Regions from separate parts of the Streptomyces nidicola genome, predicted to be linked through region 1. Evidence: riboswitches for the same ligand, from Rfam matches in the RefSeq annotation. Region 1 holds a riboswitch; the other holds the start of a gene.

The links. Region 1 has a riboswitch for thiamine pyrophosphate ahead of thiO (glycine oxidase ThiO). Riboswitches for the same ligand answer to the same signal wherever they lie in the genome.
Region 2: it holds a riboswitch for thiamine pyrophosphate, as region 1 does, so the genes downstream of both, ACOKM3_RS37485 (purine-cytosine permease family protein) here and thiO (glycine oxidase ThiO) in region 1, are expected to answer to the same signal.

The regions. Positions count from the first base shown of each region.
Region 1 covers NZ_JBNBPI010000001.1:6,549,811-6,564,711, forward strand. The annotation lists gene ACOKM3_RS29570 (thiazole synthase) at 1-287, opposite strand, end outside; gene thiS (sulfur carrier protein ThiS) at 295-495, opposite strand; gene thiO (glycine oxidase ThiO) at 492-1,670, opposite strand; TPP riboswitch at 1,668-1,781, opposite strand; gene ACOKM3_RS29585 (hypothetical protein) at 1,834-2,181, shown strand; gene ACOKM3_RS29590 (NAD(P)/FAD-dependent oxidoreductase) at 2,370-3,542, shown strand; gene ACOKM3_RS29595 (Rv2175c family DNA-binding protein) at 3,627-3,992, shown strand; gene thiE (thiamine phosphate synthase) at 4,072-4,722, shown strand; gene metF (methylenetetrahydrofolate reductase [NAD(P)H]) at 4,817-5,737, shown strand; gene ACOKM3_RS29610 (hypothetical protein) at 5,783-6,667, shown strand; gene ACOKM3_RS29615 (phytoene desaturase family protein) at 6,799-8,295, opposite strand; gene ACOKM3_RS29620 (TetR/AcrR family transcriptional regulator) at 8,949-9,575, opposite strand; gene ACOKM3_RS29625 (YhgE/Pip family protein) at 9,611-11,695, opposite strand; gene ACOKM3_RS29630 (ATP-binding cassette domain-containing protein) at 11,667-12,485, opposite strand; gene ACOKM3_RS29635 (SAV_6107 family HEPN domain-containing protein) at 12,648-13,211, shown strand; gene ACOKM3_RS29640 (methyltransferase) at 13,327-14,130, shown strand; gene ACOKM3_RS29645 (DUF3040 domain-containing protein) at 14,414-14,836, shown strand.
Region 2 covers NZ_JBNBPI010000001.1:8,286,644-8,301,544, reverse strand. The annotation lists gene ACOKM3_RS37515 (cupredoxin domain-containing protein) at 1-388, shown strand, start outside; gene ACOKM3_RS37510 (hypothetical protein) at 533-1,057, shown strand; gene ACOKM3_RS37505 (cupredoxin domain-containing protein) at 1,045-1,743, shown strand; gene thiD (bifunctional hydroxymethylpyrimidine kinase/phosphomethylpyrimidine kinase) at 1,744-2,565, opposite strand; gene thiE (thiamine phosphate synthase) at 2,562-3,284, opposite strand; gene thiM (hydroxyethylthiazole kinase) at 3,281-4,102, opposite strand; gene ACOKM3_RS37485 (purine-cytosine permease family protein) at 4,164-5,564, opposite strand; TPP riboswitch at 5,554-5,648, opposite strand; gene ACOKM3_RS37480 (family 2B encapsulin nanocompartment shell protein) at 6,062-7,477, shown strand; gene ACOKM3_RS37475 (family 2 encapsulin nanocompartment cargo protein terpene cyclase) at 7,532-8,869, shown strand; gene ACOKM3_RS37470 (geranyl diphosphate 2-C-methyltransferase) at 8,886-9,773, shown strand; gene ACOKM3_RS37465 (hypothetical protein) at 9,932-11,017, shown strand; gene ACOKM3_RS37460 (SpoIIE family protein phosphatase) at 11,488-13,506, shown strand; gene ACOKM3_RS37455 (NAD(P)H-quinone oxidoreductase) at 13,561-14,520, opposite strand; gene ACOKM3_RS37450 (IS701 family transposase) at 14,866-14,901, opposite strand, start outside.

The DNA of each region.
Region 1 (14,901 bases):
AGGTCCGTGCCGAGCGCCTCGCGCGCGAGGCGGGCCGTCAGGACGGCCTCTCCCGCGGTGAAGCAGCCGGCCGTGTTCGGCAGCACCCGGATGTTCAGCTTCTCCAGGACGGAGAGCACCGAGCCGTGCACGCTCGCGTCCACACGGCGCATCGCCACGGTGGTGAGTTCGGTTCCGGAGGCCAGCAGGGAGCGCTCCAGGACGTCGAGGCTGGGCGCCCCGCCCGTGCCCATGATCAGGCGCGAGGAGTACGAGTCGCCCCCGAGGACGAAAGTGTCGTCGGCCATGGACGGTTCAGCCTCCTTGTACGGCCGTGAGGACCTCGACGCGGTCTCCTTCGGAGAGCGCCGTGGCGGGCCACTGGGTGCGGGGGACGACGATTTCGTTGAGGGCGGCGGCGACACCCTTGGGAGCGGTGGTGAGCGTGGTGACCAGGAGGTCGAGCGTGGTGCCCGCGACCACCGTGCGCGGCTCGCCGTTGAGGTGGACCTTCATGCGGGCTGCTCCAGGAGGGCTGTGCCGAAGCGTTGCGGTGTGAACGGACGGGCTTCCTCCGGGAGTTCCCCGGTGGTCAGGACGTGCGCCATGGCGTCGCCGGTGACCGGCGTCAGGAGCACGCCGTTGCGGTAGTGGCCGGTCGCAAGGAGGAGGCCGGGCAGGGCGGTCGGCCCCAGCAGCGGGGCGTTGTCGGGGGAGCCGGGGCGCAGGCCCGCGCGGGTCTCGGTGAGCGGGAGTTCGGTGATACCGGGGACGAGTTCGTGGGCGTCCCGCAGGAGTTCGTAGACGCCTCCCGCGGTGACCGTGGTGTCCCAGCCGAGTTCGTTGCTGGTGGCGCCCACGACGAGTTCGCCGTTGACGCGCGGCACCAGGTAGATGTGGCCGCCGCGCACGACCGCCCGGACCGTGCGGCTGAGGAAGGGCGCGTACCGCTTCGGCACCGTCAGGCGCAGCACCTCGCCCTTCACGGGGCGGACCGGCGGCAGCACCGCGTCGGGCACCCCCGCGAGCTGTCCGCTGCGGCTTCCCGCCGCCAGGACGACCTGGTCCGCGGCGAGTTCGGTGCCGTCGGCGAGGACCGCGCCGCACGCCCGGTCGCGGACGACACGGAGCCTTTCGGTCCACGACCGGTGGAAGGTCACGCCGGAGCGCTCGCAGGCCGTCACGAGGGCGCCCGCGAGCCTTCTCGGGTCGATCTGGTGGTCCCCGTCGACCCGCAGTCCGCCGCGCACGCCCGGCGCGAGCATCGGTTCGAGGCGGCGGCAGTCGCGGCCCGAGAGCCACTCGGACTCGAGCCCCGACTTCGTTTGCAGCGCGTGCAGTTCGCGCAGGTGCGCGCGGTCGTCGGCGTCGAGCGCGACCGCGAGCGTGCCGCACGCGCGGTAGCCGAGGTCCTGCCCGGTGGCCTCCGACAGCTCGGCCGCGAAGTCCGGGTAGCGGCGCGCGGAGGCGAGGTTCAGGCCGAGCAACGTCTGCTCGCCGTGGTGAAGTTCGGTGACGGCGGCCAGCATTCCGGCCGCCACCTGGGCGGCCCCGCCGCCGGGCTCGGGGTCCGCGACCGCGACGGAGAGACCGCGCTGCGCGGCCCGCCAAGCGGTGACGAGACCGATGATGCCGCCACCGACGACGAGGACGTCGCAGGTGTGCGAATGAACGGATGGCGTCGACGACATGGGCGTCAAGCCCCTCCCTTCGCCGGTATGACCCGGATCAGGTTCGTACGGTCGAAGGCCGCTCCAGCCTCCCTCTCAGCCCGCTGCGTACGGGCTCCCGCGAGTGCTCTACGTTGGCCACCCTAGCCGTTCACCATGGCCTCCAGTAAGGGAGTCTCAGCTCGTGGCCCGTTCTCTTGACGGTCTTGTCCTGTCCCCCGTTGTCGACCAGGCCCCGGGGCAGGTGGGCACGCGGACCCGCTTCACGTACCGGGAGAAGGACGGCCGGATTTCGGCCGCCTACGTAGGCGGCGATGTCGTGGAGGGGCACCTTGTGGGTACGCGCTCCGGGGACCGGATCGACTTCCGCTACGTACAGCTGAAGACCGACGGGACCACCTCCTCCGGGCACTGCGTCTCGACCGTGTCCGAGCTCCCGGACGGCCGGGTGCGCCTCGACGAGACCTGGGAGTGGGAGTCGCAGGAGGGCAGCGGCACCAGCGTCGTCGAGGAGCTCCCCGGCCGGGTGTGAACGCCGCGGCGCCGCCCCTCTCTTGATCGCTAAACCGCCGGCACATGTGCAGGACGTCACGGCGCGGGAGTGGCCCGCACCGCTGACCGACGCAAGATCGGGTGCCTAAGGTTGATCCCGTGAGCGAGCAGCGGAGTGGGAGCGGAGCGCCTTCGGGGCAGCGGAACGTCGTCATCGTGGGCGCGGGCATGGCCGGTGTGCAGACGGCGGTGGCGCTGCGCGAGCACGGCTTCACCGGCGCGGTCACGCTGCTCGGCGCCGAACCCCACCAGCCGTACGACCGGCCTCCGCTGTCCAAGGCGGTGCTGCTCGGCAAGGCCGAGGGCTCGGCCTTCGACGTGGACTTCGAGGCGCTCGGCGTCTCCCTGGAGCTGGGCCGCGAGGTGACCGGGCTGCGGCCCGGCGACCACGAGCTCGACACGGCCGAGGGCCCGGTCCCGTACGACGTGCTGGTCGTGGCGACCGGCGCCGAGCCCGTCCAGCTGCCGGGCGCGCGGTCCGCCCCCGGCGTGCACCTGCTGCGCACGCTCGACGACGCGGAGCGGCTGCGGCCCGTCCTCGCCGAGCAGCACGACGTGGTGGTCGTGGGTGCCGGCTGGATCGGCGCCGAGTTCGCCACCGCGGCCCGTGAGGCCGGCTGCCGGGTCACGGTGGTGGAGGCCGCGGAACGGCCGCTGACCGGGGCGCTGCCCGCCGAGATCGCCGCCCCCATGGCGGCCTGGTACGCCGACGCCGGAGCGCAGCTGCGTACCAACGCGCGCGTGGAGAGCGTCGAGCCCGGCGTCGTGGTCCTCGACGACGGCACGCGGCTGCCCGCGGGAGCCGTCGTCGTCGGCATCGGCGCCCGCCCCGCCACCCGCTGGCTGGCCGGCTCCGGCATCGAGCTCGGCGCCCACCGCGAGGTCCTCGCGGACGACGGGCTGCGCACGTCCGTGCCCGACGTGTACGCGGTGGGGGACTGCTCCTCGTTCCCCTCGGGGCGCTACGGAGAGCGCCTCATGGTCCACCACTGGGACAACGCGCTGCAGGGGCCGCGCACGGTGGCGGCGAACATCGTGGGCCAGACCCCGGCGGTGTACGACCCGGTGCCCTACTTCTGGTCCGAGCAGTTCGGCCGGTTCGTGCAGTACGCCGGGCACCACGCGGGCGCCGACACGACGGTGTGGCGCGGCGACCCCGCCGGCGCCGCCTGGTCGGTGTGCTGGCTGCGTGACGGCGCCCTGGTGGCGGTTCTCGCCGTCGGCAAGCCGCGTGACCTGGCCCAGGGGCGCAAGCTCATCCAGGCGGGGACCGCGCTCGACCCGGAGCTCCTCGCGGATCCGGCCCGGCCGCTGAAGTCCGCGGCGGCCTCCAAGGCGTGACAGAAGGGGCGAAACGGGAGGAGCCGTGGCCCATCCGCACCGGCTCGGCTTCCGAGTGTCAGTCCGGGATGGCACGCTTGTCCTGTGACCGAGATTGACGCAAAGATCGATGCTCTTGTCCCTGCCTGGCTCGCCCTCCCCGACATCGCGGAACAGCTCGATGTCGAGGTGACGCGTGTGCGACAGCTGGTCAAGGAAGGCCAGCTGATCGCCGTGCGCCGCGGTGAGAACAGGGCACTGTACGTGCCCGCCGCCTTCATCGACGGCGACAAGATCGTCAAGGGGCTCGTCGGCCTCCTGACGGTTCTGAGGGACGACGGCTTCAGCGACGAAGAGATGCTGGAGTGGCTCTTCACCCCCGACCCGAGCCTGCCGGGCACGCCCGCGCAGGCCTTGAGCGAGAATCGCGGCACGGAGGTGAAGCGCCGCGCCCAGGCGCTCGCCGTCTGACCTGACAACCGTCCGGCGTGCGCACCACGACCCTGTGGTGCGCACGCCACCGACATCGCACGACCCACGGGGGGACTTCATGGCGGAATCGTCCAAGCGCGCACAGCTCGCCGATGCGCGGCTGTACCTGTGCACCGACGCGCGCAGGCGCCAGGGTGATCTGCCGGAGTTCCTCGACGCCGTGCTGGCCGGCGGCGTCGACATCGTGCAGCTGCGCGACAAGGGCATGGAGGCCGGCGAGGAGCTGGAGCACCTCCAGGTGTTCGCGGAGGCGGCCCGCCGCCATGGCAAGCTCTTCGCGGTAAACGACCGCGCGGACGTCGCCCACGCGATCGGCTCGGATGTGCTGCACCTGGGCCAGGGCGACCTGCCGGTCCCCGCGGCCCGCGCCGTCCTCGGCGAGGACGTGCTCATCGGCCGCTCCACGCACGCCGAGGACGAGGCCGCGGCGGCCGCCGTCCAGGAAGGCGTGGACTACTTCTGCACGGGCCCCTGCTGGCCGACCCCGACCAAGCCCGGGCGGTACGCCCCCGGCCTGGACCTGGTGCGCTACACGGCGGGCCTGGGCACGGACCGCCCCTGGTTCGCGATCGGCGGCATCGACCTCACGAACCTGGACGAGGTGCTGGAGGCCGGCGCCCGCAGAGCCGTCGTCGTCCGGGCCATCACGGAGGCCGACGATCCGGGGGCCGCGGCAGCCGAGTTCGCGAAGCGCCTGCGCGGCGCCTGACCTGCTCGATCCCTCCGGCACGGCGGTTCCGTGCCCCTGTCCGCAAGGTGGACGGGGATTAGGGGCTTTGGATATCGGTCAGTAACCTGCCCGTATGGCCCTAGGTACCGCTTCCACCAGGACTGATCGCGCCCGCCGCGTGAGCGACATGCTCGCGCCCGGCAAGACGGCTTTCTCGTTCGAGTTCTCCGCGCCGAAGACCCCGAAGGGCGAGCGCAACCTGTGGAACGCCCTGCGCAGGGTAGAGGCGGTCTCGCCCGACTTCGTCTCCGTGACGTACGGCGCGGGCGGCTCCACGCGCGCGGGCACCGTCAAGGAGACCCAGCAGATCGTCGCCGACACGACGCTGACGCCGGTGGCCCACATCACCGCCGTCGAACACTCGGTCGCCGAACTGCGCAACATCATCGGCCAGTACGCCGACGCCGGGATCCGGAACATGCTCGCGGTCCGCGGCGACCCGCCCGGCGACCCCATGGGCGACTGGATCTCGCACCCCGAAGGCCTCACGTACGCGGCCGAACTCGTTGAATTGATCAAGGAGTCGGGGGACTTCTGCGTCGGCGTCGCCGCATTTCCGGCGATGCACCCGCGCTCCGCGGACTGGGACTCCGACGTGCGGCACTTCGTCGACAAGTGCCGTGCGGGCGCCGATTACGCGATCACGCAGATGTTCTTCTACCCGGAGGAGTATCTGCGGCTGCGCGACAAGGTCGCGGCGGCCGGCTGCGAGACGCCGATCATCCCGGAATGCATGCCGGTGACGAGCGTGCGCATGCTCGAACGCCTGCCCAAGTTGAGCAACGCGGACTTCCCTCCGGAGTTGAAAGAGCGAATCCTCACAGCAAAAGACGATCCAGCCGCTGTACGCTCCATTGGCATCGAGTTCGCTACGGAGTTTTGCGCCAAGCTGCTTGACGAGGGAGTGCCGGGTCTGCACTTCATTACGCTCAACAACTCCACGGCTACGTTGGAGATCTACGAGAACCTGGGCCTGCACCAAGAGCGGGGCTGACTTCGCCGTACCCACCAGGGCTACGGCCGTACGAGAGGGGCGTACATGGGCTGGGCGGTCCTCTATGTCGCGTTCGGACTGGTGGCACTGTGGCTCCTCGGTGAGGTCCTGCTGCAGTACAAGGCGCGGCTGCGCTGGCGGCTGCTGGCCTTCGGCGGCTTCCTCGGAGTCGTGATCGGTGTCCTCATCCCTTCGGTGTACGTCATCGGGGTCGGGGCCATCGCGTTCGCGATCGGGCAGACGTACGTCACGCTGTCGTTCCGCCGCGGGTTCGCCGCGGGCTGGTCGCTCAAGGGCGTGCCGGGTGTGCCCGGCATGGACCGGGGGCGGCGCTCCGAGAAGGAGCTGCACCAGGACCCGACGCTCCAGGTCTCGGACCTGGAGTACGAGCAGGCGCCGCAGGAGTACGCGCCGGTCCCCGAGTACGCGCAGGTCCCGGAGTCGGCGGCCGAGAGCACGGCGGTGTACGCCCCCGAGCCGATGCCCGACGACACCAGCCAGTACGGCGTCTACCAGGACTCGGCGTACGCCCAGACCGCCCAGGCGGCGCACGGGATGCAGGACTACGGCTACGACGCCGGGTCCTACGGTTACGACCAGCAGAGCTACGGCTACGACCCGGCTCAGCAGCCGTACGCCGCCCCGTACTCGGACCCGTACATCGGAACGCAGACCTACCCGGCGCAGCCCCAGTACGGCGACCCGTACGCCACCGGGCAGGGCTACGCCGACCCGTACGCGACGGCCGCGGGCTACGGCGGGGAGACGCCTCCGGGCGGCGTCTGGGTGCCGCAGCAGCGCAACGGCGACGGGCAGCAGGACTACGGCGGTGAACTGCCGCCCGAGCAGCAGTACCCGACGTACCCGCAGCACGACCCGAACACCGGGTACGACAACAACGGGTACAACGAGCAGCAGTACAGGTACTGAGCCGAGTACTTGACCCGGTACCGCACCAGGTACTGAACGCGGAGCCCCGAGCGGCCTGAGGCGCTCGGGGCTCTTTGCGGGCTACCGCAGTTCACGCAGGCGCCGATGGAGCGCACGCGTGCGCCCATGGCTCACTGCGAGCCCTGGAAGTCCGGCCCCTCCACGATCAGGCCCGCCACCAGCGCGCCGGACATGCCCGCGTGCGGCAGGCCGCCGCCCGGGTGGGACCAGCCGCCCACGGTCGTCAGACCGGGCAGGGCCGTGGTGTTCGACGCGTGCAGCAGCCTGCCGCCCGCCGCCGCGAGCGCGGGGGCGGGCACGGCGCCGCCCTCGGCTCCGGTGGCCTCGGCGATGTCCTGCGGGATCCGCACCTCGTGCCACAGCAGCCGCTCGCGCAGGTCGGGCACCGCACGCTCGGCCGCCGCGAGGACCCGCTCCACGTCGGCCCCGTCCACGCGCGCGTGCGACGGCACGGTCACCGTGAGCGTCACCGCCTCGTGCTCGGCGTCCGGCACCGCTGTCGGCTCACCGGTGCGCAGTACCGCCACCGTCGGTCTCGAAGGCGCCGCGCCGCCTTCGAAGAGCCAGGCCAACTCGGCGTCCCGGTCCGCCGCGTGCACCACCGTGCGGTGCGGGGTGGCCTCCGGCCGGGCCCCGCGCAGCGCGAGGTGCACCGTCAGCCGGCTCGGCCACGCCGACTCGCGCTGGGCCGGTTCCTCGGCGCGCACGGGCCGCCCCGGAAGCAGCCCGCCGAGCACGCCCGGGGCGACGCCCGCCACCACGAACTCGGCTTCCTCCACCGTGCCGTCGGCCAGCTCCACGCCGGCCGCGCGTCCGTCCTTCTCCACGATCCGGGTGACGGCCGAGCCGAATCTGAACTCGACCTTCCGCTTCAGGCAGCGCGCGTGCACGGCGTCCGCGAGGGCGCGCATTCCGCCGGTCACCGCCCAGGTCCCGAACGTCTGCTCCATGTAGGGCAGCACGGCCGCGCTCGCCGGGGCCGTACGGGGATCGAGGCCGCTCGCCAGCGCGTACTGCTCCAGGAGTGCCACGAGGCGCGGCTCCCCGCCCAGTTCGAGCGCGCCGACCTCGGCGAGCGTCGTCGCCGCGCGGTCCTTGCGCAGGACCCGCTTGTGCACGACCGCGGGGTACGGCTCGCGGTCGGCCAGCACCTGCCAGTTCGGCCACAGCGGCTCTTCGAGCAGCGGGCGCCGCGAGCGGTCCCAGGCCTCCCGCGCGCGGTTCATGAACGCCGACCAGCGCCCGCCCGCGCCCGGTCCGACCGCCGCGTCCAGCGCCTCGGCGACGCCCGCCCGCCGCGCGTTCGGCAGGTCTGTCGTCGTGCCGTCCGCGAAGACGTGTCGCACGGCAGGCTCGATCTGGGTGAGGCCGACGAGGTCCTCCAGCGGCTCCTTGCCGGTCTTGATGAACAAGTCCCGGTGGACCGCGGGCAGATGGAGCAGCCCCGGTCCCGTGTCGAACGCGAAGCCGTCGCGCTCGATGCGGCCCAGTGACCCGCCGTACGTCGACGCGCGCTCGAAGACCACCGGTCGGTGGCCCGCGACGGCCAGCCGAGCGGCGGCCGCCATGGCGCCCATCCCCGCGCCGATCACCGCAATTCGTGCCATGCCAGGGACCTTATCCGCCACCACTGACAACACCGCCGCCAGGTCGCACCGGCCGGCGGCCCGCTGAGTGCGGGCACGCAGTGCCCCTGGGCCTGAGCACACACGCCTGAGTATCCGTACCTAGTCGGGGAGATGAGTAGGTACGCGGATGGGGCCGGACCTGCGCAGACGGAAGAGTGGAGGCCACGGAGAGGGGCACGGATGCGGCACCGCCGACACGGGGCGGCGGAACGGATCGAGTGCCTCTTGCCGCTCCTCTCGCCCGCAAGGGCGGGAGTGAGCACGGGGGACCACCCTGGGGGAGACCTGACGGGGGTCCAACGGGGGATACGGGGGAACGGGGGATCCCACGGGGGAAACGGGGGATCCACGGGGGATGCGCCGGTCCGGTGAGGCCTGAGAACGACCACAGGCCCTGCCGGACCGGCGCTTCATTTGTGCCGGGCCAGGGTCCTTCTGACGGGTCAGGCTGGATGCGGGCGGCCGTGAATGTTCGGTTCCGGTGAGTGGGGGCTGGTGCGTGCAGCTGCAAGGCGGAGGAGGGCGTCAACGCGGAGCGTTGGCAACCGACGACAACGCCGCAGATGCGCGTGCCAGCCCCCACGACTCCAGCAAGATCCGTCAGAAGGACCCTAGGACCCGGCACCCGTGCCTCAGGCCTTGCCCGTCAGTGGCTGACCGCCGCCGACCCGCCCCTGGAGCAGCAGCGAGAGCGCGCCGTGCACATCGTCCAGCGAGCGCTCCGGCTGGAACGCCTGCCAGTCCAGGGCGGCCACGAGGACCATGCCCACGAGGGCCGCCGCCGTGAGCGGCACATCGATCTCCTCGCTCAGCTCACCGCTCGCCACCGCGGCCCGCAGAACGTCCTCGACCACGGCCACCGTCTCGTTGCGGACCACGGCGAGCGTGGACTGCCAGGCACGGTTGGTGCGCCACAGCTCGGCTACGTAGAGCTGGGTGAAGGCCGGGTACTGGTCGATGAACTCGAGACCCGCACGGATCATCGCGTCCAGGGCGTCGACCTTGCTGCCGCCGTTCTCGTCCGACTTCTGCGCCGCCTCCCGGAGGGAGGCGGAGAGGAGTCCGACGCCGTGCCGCAGCAGCTCCTCGAAGAGGACCGACTTGCTGGCGAAGTTGTAGTAGACCGTGCCCTTCGCGACCCCGGCCCGCTCGGCGATCTCGTCGACCGTGGTCGCGGAGAAGCCCTGTTCCGCGATGAGCGTGACCGCGGCCTCGTAGAGCTTCTGCCGGGTGGCCTGGCGCCGTGTGCTGCTTTCCATGCCCCTGATTCTCACAGGAGCCGATGTGGGCGCGCTCACAGGCTCAGCTCCGGGTGCAGCCGGTCCAGCGTCCACACCTGCTTGCGCCGGGCCGTCCACGCGGTGAGGGCGAGCGCGCCCACCGTGAACGCCGTGAGCACCACGCAGGCCTGCCACACCGGCCCGAGCCCGCCGCCGGAGATCAGCCGCCGCAGGGCCTCGACCACGTAACTCATCGGCAGGAACGGGTGCAGCGCGTTGAAGAAGCCGGGGCTCGTCTGCACCGGATAGGTGCCGCCCGCCGACGTCAGCTGCAGCATCAGGAAGGCGAGCACAAGGATGCGGCCCGCCGCCCCGAAGCGCGCGTTGAGCCACTGCACGATCGCCGCGAAGCACGCCGTGACCAGGAACAGGAAGCCGACGGTTCCCGCCGCGTGCAGCATCTCAAGGCCAAGTGCCCAGTGCAGTACGGACATCAGGGCCGCCACCTGGAGGAACCCGAGAGCGGCCACGGGCAGCCAGCCCGCGAACGCCACCCGCCAGGACGAGGAGCCGGCCGCGAGGGCGCGCCGGTTCATCGGCTGGATCAACATGTAGGCGACCATCGCGCCCACCCACAGGGAGAGCGGAATGAAGTACGGGGCGAAGCCCGTCCCGTAGTTGGGCGCCTTGTGCAGCGACTGGGAGGCCAGCTTGACGGGGTCGGACATCACCCCGGTGCGCTGATCGCGGTCCTTCTTGTCGTAGTCGGGGATCTTCTGTACGCCGTCGTGCAGTCCGCCGGCGAGCTTGCCCGAGCCGTCGGCCAGCTGGAACATGCCGCCGTTCAGGTCGTTCGCGCCGGTCTTCAACTCGCCGACCCCGGAGTTGAGTTCGGCCGATCCGGACTGCGCCGTGCCGAGCCCCGTGTGCAGCTTCTGGGCGCCCGCGGCGACCTGGCCGGCCCCGTCGTTGAGCTTGTTGATCCGGGCGACCGCGTTGTCGAGATCCTGGTCGAGGGTCGGGGCGTGCTCGGCCAGGGCCTCGGACTGTTCCTGGAGGGTCGCCAGGTGGCTGTCCATCTGGGCGAGGTTCCCGTGCTCGTCCTGGATGAGTGTGTTCAGGTCGTCGGAGATCTTGGCGACGTCGTTCGCCGCCGTCTTGGCCTTCTTCAGGTCCGGGCAGGCCGGGTCGTCGATGACCGACTTCTCGCAGCGCCTTTCGTAGACGGCGTCCAGGGCGTCGGAACCCGCGTGCGCGCCCGTGCGCGCGGTGGGGGCGATCCTCACCAGGTCGTCCAGGTTGTGCCGGACACCCGCCGCGGAGTCGGCGACGAGCCGCGCCGTGTCGGCGATCGCCTTCTTGTTGTTCTTCAGGAAGGGGCGTACCTGGTCGGCGGCGCCGTTCACCTTGTCGGCGAGCTGTTGCGTGCCGTCGGAGACCTGCCGGGAGCCCGACTCCAGGTCGCCGGCTCCGGTGGTGAGCTTGGTCAGGCCGCTCTCCAGGTCGCCGCTGCCCTGCTTGGCGTCCTTCAGGCCGTCGGCCAGGTCCTTCGAGCCCTTCTTGGCCTTGCCGATGCCGCCCTCGAGCTGGTCCGCGCCCTTGGCCGCCTTCTGCGTCGCGTCATGGATGTCCGAGAAGGACACGAAGATCTTGTCGAGGAACGAGCGCGACGCGTTGCTGGACGCCGCGGAGCGCACCTCGGAGAAGACCGTCCGGGAGATCTGCCCGACGATGTAGTTGTTCGCGTCGTTCGTGCGCACCTGGAGGGCGCCGGTCTCGGGGGAGTCGCCCGAACTGGACGCGATGCGCTTGCTGAAGTCCTTCGGCATGGTCAGCGACAGGTAGTACGTGCCGTCCTCCAGGCCCTTCTTGGCCTGCGCGGAGTCGACCTCGTGCCACTGGAAGGTGTCGCTGTCGTACAGCCCCTTGGTGATGTCGTCGCCCGCGGTGACCTTCTTGCCCGCGGCCGTCGCCCCCTGGTCGTCGTTGACGAGCGCCACGGGGATCTTGTCGAGCTTGCCGTACGGGTCCCAGAAGGACCACAGGTACAGCGCCCCGTAGAGCAGCGGCAGCAGCAGGAGCGCGACGAGTGCGGCACGCGGCAGCTTTCCCCTGCCGAAGCGCCTGAGTTCAAGCGCGGCGAGCTTCGGCGAGCGCATCGGCCGTCTCCTTCGCGGTGTCGTTCGCGGTGTCCGTGGTGTCGTTCGTGGTGTTCACCGGGGCGGTCGATACGACGACCGCCCCTTCGGGGGCCTCGCTGCACACGGCGACGACCGTCGTGCCCGCGTCGGCGACGGAGCGCAACTGGGTCCAGATCTCGGCTCGTTCGGCGTCCGCGAGCTTCAGGTCGGTGTCGTCGACGCCGATCAGGCGCGGCCGGGCGATCAGCGCGAGCGCCAGGGACAGGCGCAGCGCTTCGAGGCGCTCCAGGTCGCGCACGGAGGTGCGGGAGCCCTTCGGCAGCGTCTCGGTGTCGAGCCCCGCGGCGGCGAGCGCGGCGTCGATGCGCAGGCTCGCCTCGGCCCGCCGCTCGGCGGGTGTACGCAGCAGCCCGCGGAGGGTTCCGTCGAACCTCCGCTGCAGCAGCGCCTGTTCCCGCAGGTGCTCGGCCACGGTCAGGGCGGGGTCGAGCTCGGTGACGCCGGGCACGTGCGCGAGCGCGCTCATCCTGCGTACGGCGGTCATCTGCTTCGGCAGCCGCATCCCGCCGACCCGCGCCGTGCCCTCGCTCGGCTTCATCCGCCCGGTCAGCGCGAGCAGCAGGCACGTGCGCCCGCTGCCGGAGGGGCCCTCGATCGCGACGAGCGAGCCCGCCGCCGCGTCGAGGTCGATGCCCCGGAAGGCCCAGCCCCGCGGCCCCTTCAGGCCGAACTCCGTGGCGGCCACCGAGGCTCCGGCCGTCGCCCCGTGCTCGTCCGCGCTCGTCGCCCCGTTTACCGGGCCGTCCATGGTTCCCCCCTGGGCACCTCTTTGAACTGACTGGTCAGTGCAAAAGCTAGCCCGAACTTCCGATCGAAGCAAAATGCCTGGTCAGGGCCGATTGTCAGTGGCGTACCCCACGATGGACACATACGGCCACAGTGCCGTCACACAGACGACAGGAGGTTCGTCATGGCTGGACACAAGGCACCCACCGCAGCTGCCACCCGCCGCCGCGGCGCCACCGGCCCTGCCCCCTCACCCACCGGACCGGCGAGCGACATCCACCCGGTGCTCCGCCGGGCCGGCGCCCCGCCCGCCGCCCTCGATCTGCTCGCCCAGGCCCGCGCCGGACTCGACGAGGCGTCCGTGCTGGAGACGGCGAACGAGCGGTACGCGACGGCCCACCTCGCCGCGCTGCGCACCGCGGCCGCCGTGCTCGCGGCCCGCGGCAGGCCCGAGTCCACGCCGAGGCGCCGCGCCAAGATACGCAGCGCGTGGGAAGTGCTCCCCGAGATAGCCCCCGAACTGGCGGAGTGGGGCGCCCTGTTCGCCTCGGGCGCCACCAAGCGGGCGCGCGCGGAGGCGGGCATCCGCGACGCGGCCACCGCCCGCGACGCCGACGACCTGCTGCGTGACGTGGCGATGTTCCTGCGTCTGGTCGAGCGCACGCTCGTGCTGCAGCCGGTGCTGCCCCAGCCCCGGCGGGAGGGGGACGAGCGCACGGGCCGGGGGAACGTGCAGGACGCCGGGTAGAGCAAGGGCTCGCGCACGGATGGCATGGCCGCGGGGCGGCGCCCATTAGGGTGGAGGCGCCCGAACCAGTACTTGCTCCGCCGCCGGTCGGAGCCGCCCCGAGGAGTCACCTGCCGTGTCGGATCACCACCCTCGAACCACGTCACCGCGCTCCGACTCCTCGCGGCCCCGCGCCTCCCTCCGTACCGCCGTGGTCTGGGACGTCCTCCAGGACGCCCTCGACCGGCGCGCCAAGTCGGCGGGGAGTGAGGCCCTCGATGTACTCGACACCGGGGGCGGCAGCGGCAACTTCGCGGTGCCGGTCGCCCAGCTGGGCCACCGCGTCACCGTCGTCGACCCGAGTCCGAACGCGCTGTTCGCCCTGGAGCGCAGGGCGGCGGAGGCCGGCGTCGCCGACCGGGTGCGCGGCGTCCAGGGCGATGTCTCGGGCCTGTTCGACGTGGTCGAGCGCGACGGATACGACGCGGTCCTGTGCCACGGCGTCCTCGAGTACGTGGAGGAGCCCGCGGAGGGCGTGCGCAACGCCGTGGGTGCGCTGCGCTCCGGCGGCGTGCTCAGCCTGCTCGCCGCGGGCCTCGGCGGCGCCGTCATCGCGCGGGCCCTCGCGGGGCACTTCAAGGAGGCCAGGCAGGCGCTCGACGACCCGGCGGGCCGCTGGGGCGAGGGCGACCCGGTGCCGCGCCGCTTCACGGCCGAGCAGCTCACGGAGCTTCTCGTCGGGGCCGGAGTGGACGTCGGCGCGGTGCACGGTGTGCGGGTCTTCGCGGACCTCGTCCCGGGCGTCCTCGTGGACACGGAGCCGAGCGCGCAGCGCGAGCTGCTGAAGCTCGAGGCGGCCGCCGCCGAGCTGCCCGCCTTCCATGCCGTGGCCACGCAACTGCACGTGCTCGGTGAGAAGCGAGTGGCCGAAGAGGGCTGACCGCGCCGACCGGTGGCCGGGAGCTGCCGCTGATCAGCGGCGCAGCGTTTGATGGAGTACGCCACAGGCCCCCCGATCGGGCGCTCGGCGCCGTATGATCTGAGGTGACGGTCCGGCATGACGGGTCGGCCTCCGGGGCATGTCGCCCTGTGAGCCGGGACGCCGTGCCGCGGTCGGCAATGGCGAAGTTGGCGTAGAGGGGCGGGTTTCACGGGGGCGATTCCCTGCCTATCCTGAAGGGGACCCCCGGTCGCCCCGGCGACTGCACGATGAGGAGGACTCCGTGCCGCTCTCGGAGCACGAGCAGCGCATGCTCGAGCAGATGGAGCGAGCGCTGTACGCCGAAGATCCCAAGTTCGCGACAGCGCTTGAGGGAAGCGGGCTGCGTACATACACCCGACGTCGGGTCTACCAGGCAGTCGTGGGCTTCCTGGTGGGTATCGCGCTCCTCATGGCAGGAATGGTCGCGCAGCAGATCTGGATCAGCGTGGTGGGGTTCCTCGTCATGCTGGGGTGTGCGGTGCTCGCCGTCACCGGCTGGCGCAAGGCCCCCAAACCAGGGGAGCAGCCTGCGGCCGGGGCCGCCGGAGCCGTGCCGGGCGCGCCGACGACCCGACGGCAGGGCAAACAGAAGCGTTCCATGATGGACCGCATCGAGCAGCGCTGGCAGCGCCGCCGGGACGAGCAGAGCGGCGGCGGCCGCTAGGAGCAGGCCGTCGGCATACGAGTGTGAAGGGTGACCGCGTCGCGCGGTCACCCTTTCTGCGTAAC
Region 2 (14,901 bases), 1.7 Mb from region 1:
TTCCGGCGGTGGCGACGACGGTGACGACGCCGGGCAGTGCCAGAGCGTCCAGCAGGTCCTCCTGCCCATCCTTCAGCACCTCAACAAGGCCCACCTGGAGGAGTCCCCCGGCCAGCAGGTCCAGGACGCGCTGAAGCTGGACAGCTACATCAAGATGCACACCGTCTGGGTCGAGTCGATCCTCGAGCCGACCGTGGAAGGCGGCGGCTCCGTCCTCGACGACACGCTCGGCGTCCTGCTCCAGCACGTCAACAAGGCTCACCTGGAGGAGTCCCCGGGCCAGCAGGTGGCGGACATCCTCAACCCGGACGCGTACGTCAAGATGCACACGGTCTGGGCGGAGCACCTCCTCGCGCCGTCGATCAACTACGTCTCGACCTCCTGCTGAACCGAGGTCGCCGACGAAGGCGTGTGATGGCGGGCCGGCCGAGTCGCAGTCGGCCGGCCCGCCACCGCCGCCATTGTCCCCAACCGACCCGCCCAATGCCATGCCCCTCCCTCGTGAACCGAGGTACCCGCCGTGAGCGCACACATGACCACGCAGACCCTGCCCGTCCCGTCCACCGCTCCACCCGGACCCGGCCCTTCCTGGCTGCCACGCCCCGGCGCGTACGCCGCGGCCGGTGACCGCTGCATCGTCGAAGTCACCACCCGGCTCGGCCCGTTGACCACCCTGCGCCGCCGCGTCACCGCCGACGAGGCGACACTCACCGTCGCAACCTCGCCCGACGACTGCGTACTGGCCCTCAGGCTCACCGGGGACGCGCTCGACGGCGACGAGCTCTCGTTCGTCAGCAGCGCCCTCGAACCGCGTTCGGGCAGCGCCGAGTTGCTCGTCCACGGTGAGCTGGCCACGGCCGACCCGACCGTTCCCGGCGTCCCCGCGACGCTGCCCCTGCGCGTCGTCGCCCGCACCGACGACACACTCCTCGTCCTCGGAACCGCCCGCGTCCCCTACGGCCACCTGCGCCGCACCACGGGCTTCGCCCTGTCCCGCATCCGCCCCGCAGACCAGCTGCGTCTGCTCGTCGCCGCGAAGTTCACATGCCCCGCCTGACCCACCGCGCCGCCCGCCTCGCGCTCGCCACCGCGCTCAGCTCGGGCGCCGTCGTGTTCCTCCCCGTCCCCGCCGCACACGCGGCGAGTCACCAAGTCCTCATGTCGGACTACAAGTTCGGGCCCCGTACGCTCACGATCCCGGTCGGCGACAGTGTCACCTGGGTCAACCAGGACACCGCGCCGCACGACGTCAAGACCACGTCGGGCCCTGCCTCGATCCACTCACCGATGCTCGACAAGGGCGGCACCTGGAGCCATACGTTCACCAAGGCGGGCTCGTACGGCTACGTCTGCACCGTGCACCCCGGGATGACCGGCGGAATCGTCGTCAAGGCCGCCGCGACCACCCGCGCACCGGCTCCCAGCACCCCTCCTCCGGAGGCCGCACACACCCACGAACATCCCAGCCCGACACCCACCAAGACGTCGAGCACGAGCCCCACGCCCAGCTCGACGCCGTCGCCGTCCGAACACCACAGCAGTGCGGCCGCCGCACCACCGGCCCCCGCATCCCCCACACCGCAAGCGGAGCAGACCCCGGCGACCCAGGCCGTCGGCGCCGCCCGCCCGCTCGACCCGCTGCTCGTCCTGGCCGGGATCGTCGCCGGGTGCGCCGTGCTCTGCCTGCTCCTGGTCGGCTCCCGAGCGGCCGCGGCCTCCGCGCACACCACCGAAGGGAAGTGATCACACCGCCCGGAACCGCCACCCATGGTCGACGGGCCCGATCCCGGCGCCCAGCGCGAACCCCGCCGCGATCGCCCCGGTGACGTACTCCTTCGCCCGGCGCACCGCCTCCGGCACCTCGTGCCCCTGTGCCAGGCCGACCGCGACGGCCGAGGCGAGGGTGCAACCCGTGCCGTGAGTATGGGCGTTGTTGTGACGCGGCGAGCGCAGCCAGTGCTCGTCCGTGCCGTCGGTGAGCAGGTCGACGGCCTCGCCGGGCAGGTGACCGCCCTTGACGAGCACCCAGCGGGGGCCGTACGCGAGCAGCCGCTCGGCGGCCCGCCGCATGTCACGTTCCGCGGTGTCGGCCTCGACGGCGACGCCGGTGAGTTCGGCTACCTCGTCGAGGTTGGGGGTGACGACGGTCGCCACCGGCAGCAGGCGGTCCCGTACGGCGTCGATCGCGTCGTCGGCGAGCAGCCGGTCGCCGTGCTTGGAGACACTGACGGGGTCGACGACTACGGGGGCCGGCGCCTCGGACAGCAGCTCGGCGACCGTGACGACCATGTCGGGGTCGGCGAGCATGCCGGTCTTGAGCGCCTGCACGCCGATGTCGTCGACGACGCTGCGGTACTGGGCGCGCACGGCGTCGAGCGGAAGGCTCCAAGCGCCTTGTACGCCAAGGGAGTTCTGGGCCGTCACGGCGGTGAGCACGCTCATGCCGTGCGCGCCGAGGGCCAGCATGGTCTTGAGGTCGGCCTGGATCCCGGCGCCTCCGCCGGAGTCGGACCCGGCGATGGTGAGCACGCGGGGCGGCGCGACCGCGGGTGGTGTCCCGGTCATGCGGAGACATCCTTTCGGATACGGCTACGGGTGTGGGTGTCCCGGCTGCCGGTCCAGGCGTCGGCGTAGGACCGGGCGGCGGCGCGGGGGTCGTCGGCGGCGCAGATGCCGGAGACGATGGCGGCCCCCGCGGCGCCGGCGGCCCGCAGGTGCGGCAGGTCGGCGGGAGTCACGCCACCGATGGCCACGGCGGGCAGCGCACTCTGCCCGGCCAGCGCGGCGAAGCCGTCGAGGCCGAGCGGCTCGGGGGCGTCCGCCTTGGTGCGGGTGGCGTGCAGGGCGCCGATGCCGACGTGGTCGACGCGGGCGTCGGATGTCGCGGCGGCGCCCAGCTCCTCGGCGGTGGCCGCACTCAGCCCCAACACCGCGTCGTCGCCGATGAGTTGACGTACGGAGGTGGCGGGCAGGTCGGACTGGCCCACGTGGACGCCCGTGACGCGTGCGCCGTTCGCCCGTGCGGCCAGGAACACGTCGACCCGGTCGTTGACGATCAGCGCGACGTGCTCGGGCAGGACCTCGGCGACGTCCCGGACGGTGCGCAGGAACTCCCGTCCGCTCGCGTGCTTCTCCCGGATCTGTACGGCGGTGACTCCTCCGGCCACGGCCTGCGCGACGGTCTCGGCCACGGTGCGACCGCGGGCCGCGCACTGCGCGGTGTCGGTGACCAGATACACCGACAGGTCGATCCCGGCAGCCACCGGGTGCGGACGCGCCGTCATGACACCTCCGCCCGCTTCGCGAGGTCCTCCGGGGTGAGCGCGGCGAGCGCGTCCAGGAAGCCGACGGCGAAGCTGCCGGGTCCGGCCGCGGTCCGGGCGGCGGACTCGGCGGCGACCGTGTACGCGGTGGCGGCGGCCACCGTGGTCACGAACCGGTCCGCGTCCACCGCGGCGAACGCGGCCATCACCGCGCCCAGCGCGCAGCCGCCGCCGGTCACACGGGTCAGCAGGGCGTCCCCGTTGGCGATCCGGGCACTGCGTGTGCCGTCGGTGACGTAGTCCACGGGGCCCGACACGGCGACCACACTGGCCGCCGTCCGCGCGAGCTCCACGGCCGCGCCCTCGGCGTCGTCGACACCATGCGAGGCGTCCACGCCCCGGCCGCCGCCGCCCGCGCCCGCCAGCGCGATGATCTCGGAGGCGTTGCCCCTGATCACGGTCGGCCGCAGCGCGAGCAGGTCGGCGGCGAGCGCCGTACGCACCGGCAGCGCGCCGATGGCCACCGGGTCGAGCACCCACGGCGTGCCCGCCTCGGCCGCGGCCCGCGCCGCCTCGGGCATCGCGGCGCGCTGCTCGGCGCGCGGGGTGCCGAGGTTGACCAGCACGCCCGAGGCCACGCGGGCGAAGGGCCCCGCCTCGTCGGGGATGTCGACCATGGCGGGCGCGGCGCCCACCGCGAGCAGCACGTTGGCGGTGAACCCGGTGACCACCGCGTTTGTCAGGCACTGCACCAGCGGTGCGTCCTGCTGTACGCGCCCGAGAGCCCGCGCCGCGAAGGCGACGAGGTCATCGGGGCGACCGGGGGACGTCTGAGGCATGGGGTGACTCCAGGTGCAGGAGGTGCGATACGTACAGGTGGTGCGGGGCTCGTACGGCAGGTCAGCCGCGTCGCCGCAGCCGCAACGGCGCGTACACGGCGGCGGCCACGAGGAACGCTACGTAGTACGACACGTCCGCGCCGTGCAGCGCTTCGGCCACCGGGCCCACGTACAGGCTGGTGTCCATGAACGGGACCGCCGCGCCGAAGGCCGCCGCGAAGGCCAGCAGCGCCGGCCAGGCGGGCCCCCGCCGCTCGCGCTCGGCGGCGAGGTCGAGCGGCGCTCCGGCCCGCGCCCTGGCCCGCGCGCGCCAGTCGACGAGGACGATCGCCACGAAGCCGGGGATCCAGTACCCGACGAACAGCAGCACATTCTGGAACCGCGCGGTGGTGTCGGCGGCGTGCATCCACAGCACGAGCGGGAAGCCGAGCGCGGCGGCGAGGGCGGCGGCCACCGGGCGCGGTATGCGCACGCCGATGGTCTGGAGGGCGAGCGAGCCGCTGTAGTCGTTCATGGCGTTGCTGCACAGCGCGGCCAGCGCCACGGCGAGCAGCCCGAACGCGCCGACCGCTCCACCGCCGAGGATCTTGTCGACCCCGGCGGCCGTCTGGTCGGTCAGCACGGAGGCGCCCCACAGCCCGAGCGCCTGGACGGCCACGAACGACACCAGCAGGCCGAGCAGCGTGTACCAGAACATGCGGGTACGGGAGGTGGTGGCGGGCAGGTAGCGGCTGAAGTCACTGGCGTACGGCGCCCAGGACAGGCTGAGGCTCAGCGCGATGGTGCTGGTCAGGACGAACGCGCCGGCGCGGTCGGCCCCGTGCACGGAGCCGTGGGCGGCGGGGTGCACGCCGTCGAGCATCCGCCACGCGATGAGCAGGAACGCGGCGCCGAGCACGAAGGTCATGACGATCTGGAGCCGGTGGATGGCCTCGTAGCCGAGGACACCGAGCAGTCCCTGGGCGAGCAGCATGACGAGGACGCCGACCCAGAACGGCCAGCCGAACAGGCGGGCCAGCGCATCGCCGCCGAACAGGCCGATGAGCGCGTCCCACGCGATGGACGACAGCCACTGCAGCACGCCCGGCAGCACGACGCCGCGCCCGAACGCGAGCCCGGCCAGCGGCAGTTGCCCCGCCCCGGTCCTGCTCCCCCACGTCCCGAGGTAGGCGGTCGGCACCGCGCCGACCAGGGTGCCGAGCACGACGGCGGCGAGGGCGGTGGCGAAGTCGAGGCCGAGGGCGATGCCGACGGTGCCGGTGAAGACGCCGGTCATGGTCAGGTTCGGGGCGAACCAGACGGTGAACAGGCGCCCGGCCCCGCCGTAGCGGTTGGCCTCGGGGACCGGTTCGATGCCGTGCCCCTCGATGCCGAGGTCGCCGGGTGCCGCGGGCATCCGCCCGTCGAAGGCGCCGCTCTCGCGGTCGGCAGGCAGGCCACTGGAAACATGCGCCACAGGCATGAGACATCCCTCCGCCAGTACGAACTGGTTCAGGTTCGACGGGTGTGTTCTCAGCCCTCGGGTGGGGCACCCCGTGTCCGGTTACGGCGGCCAGGGTAACGCGGTGGCCGGTGTCGGCGCGCGGGTGGGTTCCCGCTCGGCCGTGCCGCCTTTACCTTGCCCCGTGCAAAGTCCGCAATGAGGACCTCTGCGGCGGCTGGCCGACTTCCATCGGGTTTGCGACCCCGCGACACCCTGCCGCCGCGTGAGAGCGGGCCGGCATCCGCGGGGACACGCCACGGAAACGGGCCGAGATCCATCGGTGGCCGGGCAAACACCGCGCGGCCTTGATCATCGCATCGAGCTAATGTCCCCGGCTTCCCTTGGCCGGGCGGGCGAGGCGGCCCTTACGGTGATTCAGGTTCTGGACGCATTACCTCTGACATATCCCTCTTTCCTTCTTCTGCCCCGTTGCTACGGGCATGCGTGCTTTCGCCCGACCAAGGAGAGCTCACCCGATGACCGTTGACTCGACCACGCCGGACACCGCGTCGGTACCGCCGCAGCAGACCAGCCTCGGCACGGCGGCCGCCCGCAACCTCGCCACCACGACCAAGTCCGCACCGCAGATGCAGGAGATCACCTCGCGGTGGCTGCTGCGGATGCTGCCCTGGGTGGAGACCAAGGGCGGCGTCTACCGGGTGAACCGTCGCCTGACCTACACCGTCGGCGACGGGACCATCGAGTTCATCCAGGACGGCGGCACCGTCCGGGTCATCCCCCGCGAACTCGGTGAACTGGCGCTGCTGCGCGGCTTCGACGACGTCGAGGTGCTCACCACCCTCGCCGACCGGTGCGTGCAGCACGACTTCCGGGCCGGCGACACACTGGTGGAGCGCGGGGCACCGTCGGACAAGCTGCACCTGATCGCCCACGGCCGCGTCAGCCAGCTCTCCGAGGGCGAGTACGGCGACGAGGTCGCGCTCGACGTCCTCGCCGACGGCGACCGCTTCGGCGACAACGCGCTGCTGGACGAGGACGCCCGCTGGGAGCAGACCGCGGTCGCCGAGACCTCGGGCACCCTGCTCACCCTGTCGCGCTCCGACTTCGCGGCCGTGCTCTCCGCGGCGCCGCACCTTCAGGAGCACGTCGACGAGTTCAAGTCGCTCGCGAGCCGGGGCCAGAACCACCGCGGCGAGGCCGAGATCCCCATGTCGGCGGGGCACGTCGGCGAGCACGAACTGCCCGGCGCCTTCGTCGACTACGAGGCGAAGCCGCGCGAGTACGAGCTCTCGGCCGCCCAGACGATCCTGCGCGTGCACACCAGGGTCGCCGATCTCTACAACGAGCCGATGAACCAGACGAAGGAGCAACTCCGGCTCACCATCGAGGCATTGCGCGAGCGCCAGGAGCACGAGCTCGTCAACAACCGGGAGTTCGGCCTGCTCCACAACGCCGACTTCAAGCAGCGCCTCCAGCCGCACTCGGGCCCGCCCACGCCGGACGACCTGGACGAGCTGCTCTGTCGCCGCCGCGGCTCGAAGTTCTTCCTGGCGCACCCCCGCACGATCGCGGCGATGGGGCGCGAGTTCAACGCGCGGGGGCTGTATCCCGACCACGTGGACCTCGGCGGCCAGCAGGTGCCGGCCTGGCGCGGGGTGCCGATCCTGCCCTGCAACAAGATCCCGGTCACCAAGGAGCGCACCAGCTCGATCCTGTGCATGCGTACCGGCGAGGACAACCAGGGTGTCATCGGCCTGCACCAGACCGGGCTGCCGGACGAGTACGAACCGGGTCTTTCGGTCCGGTTCATGGGCGTCGACGAGCAGGCCATCACCAAGTACCTCGTCAGCACGTACTACTCCGCCGCGATCCTCGTGCCGGACGCGGTCGGTGTGCTGGAGAACGTACAGATCGGCCGCTGGCCCAGGTAGCGGGCGCAGGCCCGGAGCCGCCCACCCCGCCAAGGAGCCCTCAAGGAGACATGGATGCCCCCGCCTGAGCCGACACCTCCTCAGTCGAGCCTGCCGGAAGCGGTCTCCCGCTTCGGGGCGCAGGTCCTGGCCGACGCCGCGGCCCGCGCCCGTGACATCGGCGCCGTCACGGGCGGCGCGCCCCGAGTGGCCCCGCCGGCCGCCGAGGCACCCGCGGCCCCGGTGCCGGCGACCCCGGTGCCGACGGCCGGGGTACCGGCAGTCGAGGTGCCGGCGGCCGAAGTCCCGCCTGCGGGCGCCGACTTGGAGCGGCTGCTGCGCGGGCCCAGCGGCCTCGGCACGGCGGGCCTGCGGCTGACTCCGCGGGCGGAGCCGAGTCCGCCGGACCCGGCTCCGGCGCCGACTGCCGCGAAGGGCAGGCCCGTTCCCGGCCTGTACCACCACCCGGCGCCCGACCCCGATCCCGTACGCGTCGCGGAGGTCAGCCGCAGGATCAAGGCCTGGGCGCTGGACGAGGTCGATCTGTACCCCGACGACTGGGAGGAGGAGTTCGACGGATTCTCCGTGGGCAGCTACATGGTCGGCTGCCACCCCGACGCACCCACCGTCGACCACGTCATGATCGCCACCCGGCTGATGATGGCCGAGAACGCGCTGGACGACTGCTACTGCGAGGACCACGGTGGCTCGCCCGTCGGCCTCGGCTCCCGGCTCCTGCTCGCGCACACCACGCTCGACCCGCTGTACACGACGCGGGAGTACCAGCCGCAGTGGACGGAATCGCTCTACGCGGACGCGCCCCGGCGCGCCTACCGCTCCGCCATGGAGTACTTCGTCCAGGCGAGCAGCGCCTCGCAGGCCGACCGCTACCGGCACGACATGGCCCGGCTCCACATGGGCTACCTCGCCGAAGCGGCCTGGTCCGAGCACGACCACGTACCGGAGGTGTGGGAGTACCTGGCGATGCGCCAGTTCAACAACTTCCGCCCCTGCCCGACCATCACCGACACCGTCGGCGGCTACGAACTGCCGGCGGATCTGCACGCCCTGCCGGACATGCAGAAGGTCATCGCGCTCGCGGGGAACGCGACGACCATCGTCAACGACCTGTACTCGTACACGAAGGAACTCGACGCTCCCGGACGGCACTTGAACCTGCCGGTCGTGATCGCGGAACGCGAGGACCTGTCCGACAAGGAGGCCTACCTCAAGTCGGTCGAGGTCCACAACGAACTCATGCACGCCTTCGAGACAGAGGCCGCGGCCCTGGCCGCCGCCTGCCCGCTCCCGAACGTCCAGCGCTTCCTGCGGGGCGTCGCGGCGTGGGTCGACGGCAACCACCAATGGCACCAGAACAACACCTACCGCTACAGCCTGCCCGACTTCTGGTAAGAGATAGGACACATCAGTGACCAGCACCGAACTCACCGCCACGGCCCAGACCGCCTCCCCGTACATCCCCGGTCCCGCCACCCCCTACCAGGGGGACATCGCCCGCTACTGGGACGGCGAGGCCCGGCCGGTCAACCTGCGGCTCGGCGATGTCGACGGTCTGTACCACCACCACTACGGCATCGGCGCCGTCGACCACTCCGCACTCGGCGACGGGACGGGTGACGCGAACGAGAAGAAGCTGATCGCCGAGCTGCACCGTCTCGAGTCGGCACAGGCCGAGTACCTGCTCGGGCACCTCGGTGACATCGGCCGCGACGACACCCTGGTGGACGCCGGCTGCGGCCGCGGCGGCTCGATGGTGATGGCGCACCAGCGCTTCGGGAGCAAGGTCGAGGGAGTCACCCTCTCCGCCAAGCAGGCCGACTTCGCCAACGGCCGGGCCGAGGAACTCGGCATCCAGGACCACGTCAGGGCGCAGGTCTGCAACATGCTGTCCACCCCGTTCGAGACCGGGCAGATCTCGGCGTCGTGGAACAACGAGTCGACCATGTACGTCGACCTGCACGACCTGTTCGCCGAACACTCCCGCATCCTGGAGGTCGGCGGCCGCTACGTGACCATCACCGGATGCTGGAACCCGCGGTACGGCCAGCCCTCGAAGTGGGTGTCCCAGATCAACGCGCACTTCGAGTGCAACATCCACTCGCGCCGGGAGTACCTGCGCGCGATGGCCGACAACCGCCTGGTGCCGCAGGCCGTGATCGACCTGACCCCGGACACCCTCCCGTACTGGGAGCTGCGGGCCACGTCATCGCTGGTGACGGGCATCGAGGACGCGTTCATCAACTCGTACAGGGACGGCTCGTTCCAGTACCTGCTGATCGCGGCGGACCGCGTCTGACCGTTCCCCGACCGAAGGGGGTGGAGCCGTTCGAGGACGGCTCCACCCCCTTCGGTGTCACCCGGCGTTCGCGCCTGTGCCATGATCCGTCGACGGCGGCCGGCCCTGGGGAGGGACCGGCCGCCACCGAATTGGCACGGTACAAGGGGAGTTCACCAGTGAATCCGGGTGGGGATCAGGGCGGTTCGTCGCTGTCGGACGAGGATTGGGAGCGCTTCCTCCAGGAGTCCGAGGACGGTGTGCGGGACGCGCCGAAGGAGCCGTCGGCGCGCGCCCGCATGGTGACGCGCCGCTTGCAGGAGGAGGACGCCCGGCCCGAGCCGTGGCGTGCGCACCGGCCGGCCCGGCCGCGCCGCCGTACGGGTTGGTACGTACTCGGCCTGGTGGCTGCCCTGGCCGTGGTGGTCGTGGCACTCGCTCCGGGACGGGTGACGGACTGGTTCGGGTCCAGCTCCTCCTCCGACGATCCGACACCGCTCGCAGCGGCGCCGCCATCGGCCCGATCGGCCGAACACCCCACACTGGCCGAGCCGTTCAGGGGCTCCCCCGCCGCACGCTGGGCCTCCGGGACGGCCGGGATCACGGTGCCCGCGGCCCGGGCCACCGGCTGGATGACCAAGGCACAGGTCGCCCGGACCCTCGAACGCTCCCGCGACTTCCTCGCCGCGTCCAGCCTGGACCCCGCGGTGCTGCGCGGCGCACACCCCGTCGAGGCCATCGCCCTCATCAACCCCCACCAGCCGAAGGAACGCGCCTTCCTGGACCGGTCGTTGAGCGCGCCGAGCGAGAAGTACAACCCGCTCGTGCTGTTCAGTCGCTTCGACCCGACGAAGGTCGAGCCGGCCGGCGACGTGGTCAAGACCCGGGGCCGCATCACGTACCGCGCGGGCGACAAGGGTGCGCTGGAGGTCACCACCGATGTCACGTACGTGTACCCGGTGATGAGCGCGGAGACGGGCGACGACCGTGTCACGCGCGTCATCGTCCGCCGCGAAGTGGTGATGAACTGGCACGATCCGGCGAAGGTGGTCACGGAACCGGGCACCTTCTCGGTCGTCTCGAACCGCGTGGACACCACCAACGCGGGCTGCGAGACCTACACCGGCTACCTCACCCCGTCCTTCACCGACGAGCACGACACCGGCGAAGGACCCGTGGTCGACCCGTACGACCGCAGCGTCACGATGGACGAGCGGGTGGGCGCCGCCGGGGACGACAAGTGCGGGACCGCCGCGCGGTCGTGAATCGGGGGGCGGCACGGTGCGCCGGCGTCGGGGTGCGGACGCAGGAACAGGAGCCCAGGCCGTGCTGGAGGAGGGGTGAGTCGATCCAGTACGGGGCGGACAGCTCGGCGAGGGGCTCATCGTGCGGTGCGTGGCTCATACCGAGGAAACGACTGCGCCCCGTGCGCGGGCGCGTGCCCCGGCGAAACCGTTATCTCGCCGCCCCCGCACGAGTGAAGCCGGATGCGCTCCGTGAGCGAAAGTGCGGATGTGACGCCGTCGTCGTGGACGAGTGGTGCTCGCGGAGCGTCAGCGGGGTGCATGCCGTCAACCCGCCGTCGCAGGGCACGGTGCTGTCTGCGGTGTCCGCCCTCGCCGGCGCGCGTACGGCTGCTCATTCCGTCTTCTCAGGGGATCATGGTGGAGTGGAAGAGGACGCCGCTCTCAGCCCGGGTCCCGCCTTCGACTTAAAGAGTCTCCAGGCGGCGACCGTGGGGGCAGCGCTGGTCACGGGGCCCTTTCACCGGCTGAGAGAGCGCAATCAGCCGTTCGAGGAGCTGTTCGAGTTCTGGCGGTTGGGGCAGGAAGCGGGCGTCGCGCTGGCGGGGCCCGCCCTGCGGCCCGTGCTGCGTGCCCTGGATCTCGCCGGGACGGAGCGATCGACCGTGCTGGTCGATGTCCCCGGCACTCGCTCCGAGGGCGCGACACACCATGCGTGTGTGGTGACGTGCGTCCCGGTGCGGATCTGGTGCGGACGTGCCACGTTGATGCTGGCCGCGCGCATCACGACGCGCGTGCTCGGTGCCGGTGGTGGGGTGCGGGAAGAGGCGCACGACACTCCCGCGAATGCGGTCAGACGCTACGAGGCCCTGCTGTCGGCCATCCCGCACGTGGTCTGGCTGATGGACAGGGACGGAAGCGTGTCGGCGCTGGTCGGCCGGTTCGGACAGGGCAGCGGCGGCCTGTGGAACCCGGACGGCAAAGGCTCGTGGATGGACGCCGTCCACCCCAAGGACCGCGCGTGGTTCGAGTCGAAGTGGCAGGACACCGCGAGCGGCCGGTCGCTCCTCGATGCGGAGATTCGCGTACGGGCAGCGGACAACACCGGCGGTTACCGGCACGTGAAGATCATCGCGGTACCGGTGCTGAGGGACGGCGAGCTCGTCGAGTGGATCGGCACGGTGAGTGACGCCGAGGAGCAGTGGCGCAGGCAGATGCGGGAACGGCTCCTCGCAAGGGTGGCGGCCGAGCCCGTGGCGGGTGACCTCGCGGAGCTGTTCGCCGGTACGGCCTCGGCCGTGGTGCCCGACCTCGTCGATGCCTTCGCCGTCTTCCAGCTTCAGAGCGGCGGCCCCGCCGCGCGCGATCCCGGCTCCGGCCTCCACCTCACCAGCCGGGTGCGCATCGCCCGCGCCCCGAACCTGCCGCCGATCACTCCGCTCGCGGGCGACTTCGTTCTCGGCCCGCTGGCCGAGCAGGCGATCGAGCACCGCCGGGCCCGGGTCATCAGGTTCCCGGCCGGCGGACCGCCCGATGACCTGTTCTCCGGGCCGACACGGGAATGGCTGGCCCGCGCCCAGGGCACGAGCCTGACGCTGCTGCCGATCGTCGTGGACGAGCGGACGGTGGCCCTCGCGGCGGCGGCGACCTGCCAGGGCAATCCGCCACCCAGTGACACGGACATCGAGCTTCTCCAAGAGGTCCTCCACCGGGCTCAGGGCCCCGTGTCACGCACGCTCGAACTCCAGAATGTGCGTGACACCGCCCTGGCCCTCCAGCGCTCGTTCCTGACGGCCCCGCCCCAGGTCGAAGGTGCGGAGCTGGCGGCGGTGTACCAGCCCGCCAGCTCCCAGGCCGAGATCGGCGGTGACTGGTACGACGCCACGGCCTGCCGCGACGGATCCCTGACCCTGACGATCGGCGACGTCGCCGGGCACGATCTGAACGCCGCCACAGCCATGGGCAAGGTCAGCAACATGCTGCGCGGCTTCGCCTACGACGACCCCACGAGCCCCGCCCGGACACTGAGCCGCCTGGACCAGGTGACACAGGGCCTCGGCACCAGTCCGTACGTCACCATCCTCCACGCGGTGCTCACGCCGGCCGAGGGCGGTGGCCGGGATGCGGTCCTGTCCAATGCCGGGCACCTCCCGCCCCTGCTCGTTCCGGCCGGCGGTGGGGTTCCGCACTATCTCGCCGCCGTCGACGGTCCGGACCTGCCCCTGTGCGTGGCACCTGGCGCGCGACGCGGTGAGTGGCACGAGCGGCTCGGGCCGGGAGACACGCTGCTGCTCTACACCGACGGTCTGGTGGAGACACCCGGGCAGGACATCGGCGACGGGCTCGGCCGGCTGGCGGCCCGAGCCGCCTCCCTCACGTCCCAGGACCTGCCGCTCGCGACCCTCATCAAGGAGCTGCTCACCCTGCCCGGCGAGCGCCGCGACGACATCGCCATCATCGGCCTCCGCGTCACGGTCGACTCGCCGTGCCCGCGGGAGCGCGAGCGCTGAGCCACGGGCGCAGGGGACTTCACACTTCACACTTCAGACCTCAGACCTCAGACTTCAGGCGTTCACCAGAAGGATTTTGCCGACGTGGTGACCCGTGTCGATCAGCCGGTGCGCCTCGGCTGCCTCGGCCATCGGCACGGTCTGGTCGACGACCAGTCGCACGGCCCCGCTCTCGATCATCGGCCAGACCTCGCTCCGGACCTCGGCCACGATCGCCGCCTTCTGCTCGGCGGAGCGGGTGCGCAGGGTCGTACCGTGCACGGAGAGCCGCTTGAACACCATGTCGGCGAGGTCGAGTCGGCCTTCCAGTCCGTCCTGGAGGCCGATGACCACGAGGCGTCCGTCCGGGGCCAGGGACTGGACGTTCCGCTCGAGGTACTGGCCGCCGACCACGTCCAGGATGACGTCGTAGGGGCCGTGCTCGGTGAAGTCCTGAGCGCGGTAGTCGACCGCCACGTCGGCGCCCAACTCCTTTGCCCTGGCCGCCTTTTCCGGGCCGCCGACGGTGGTGACGACCCGGGCCCCGACCGCCTTGGCGATCTGGATGGCCGCGGTGCCGACGCCGCCCGCGCCGCCGTGGACGAGCAGGGTCTCCCCCTCCTCGAGGTGCGCGGTCATGACGAGGTTGGACCACACGGTGGCCACCGCCTCGGGCAGCCCGGCCGCCTCGACCAGGCCGACCCCCTTGGGCACGGTGAGCAACTGCCCTGCCGGAACGGCGACCTTCTGCGCGTATCCGCCCCCGGTCAGCAGCGCACACACCTCGTCCCCCACCTTCCAGCCGGTCACCCCCGCACCGACGACGCCGATACGGCCCGACACCTCGAGCCCCGGGTACGGAGAGGCACCCGCGGGGACCGGGTACAGACCCATCCGCTGCATGACATCGGCCCGGTTCACCGCACTGGCCACCACGTCGACGACCACTTCCCCGGCTGCGGGTACGGGGTCTTCGGCATCGACCCATTGCAGTACTTCGGGCCCACCGGGTTCCTTGATCGACACTGCCTTCATGACATTCCGTTCACGTGGTTGAGGGGAGACCGTCTGTGCGCGGGGCCACTGCTCGCGCTCTGCTTCTAGGGCCTGTCGTTTGGATTAGGCCGGATCAGGGAGCGGGGTCTGGTGCGTGCGATCGCAAGGCGGAGGAGGGAGGCGACGCGGAGCGTCGTCGACCGACGACAACGCCGCGAGCGTGCGTGCCAGACCCCGCGAGCCCGGCCTGATCCAAACGACAGGCCCTAGTAGTGCTTCGTTAAGTTCTGGCTCGGCTCGCTGTGAGGGGTTGGCCGCAGGTGGTGCAGGTCCCGGTCCAGCACCGCAGCAGGTCCTGCAGGGTGTCGAGGACTTGGTAGAGACTCAAGCTGGACTCGGGGCTTTTGGGTCGTAACGCCG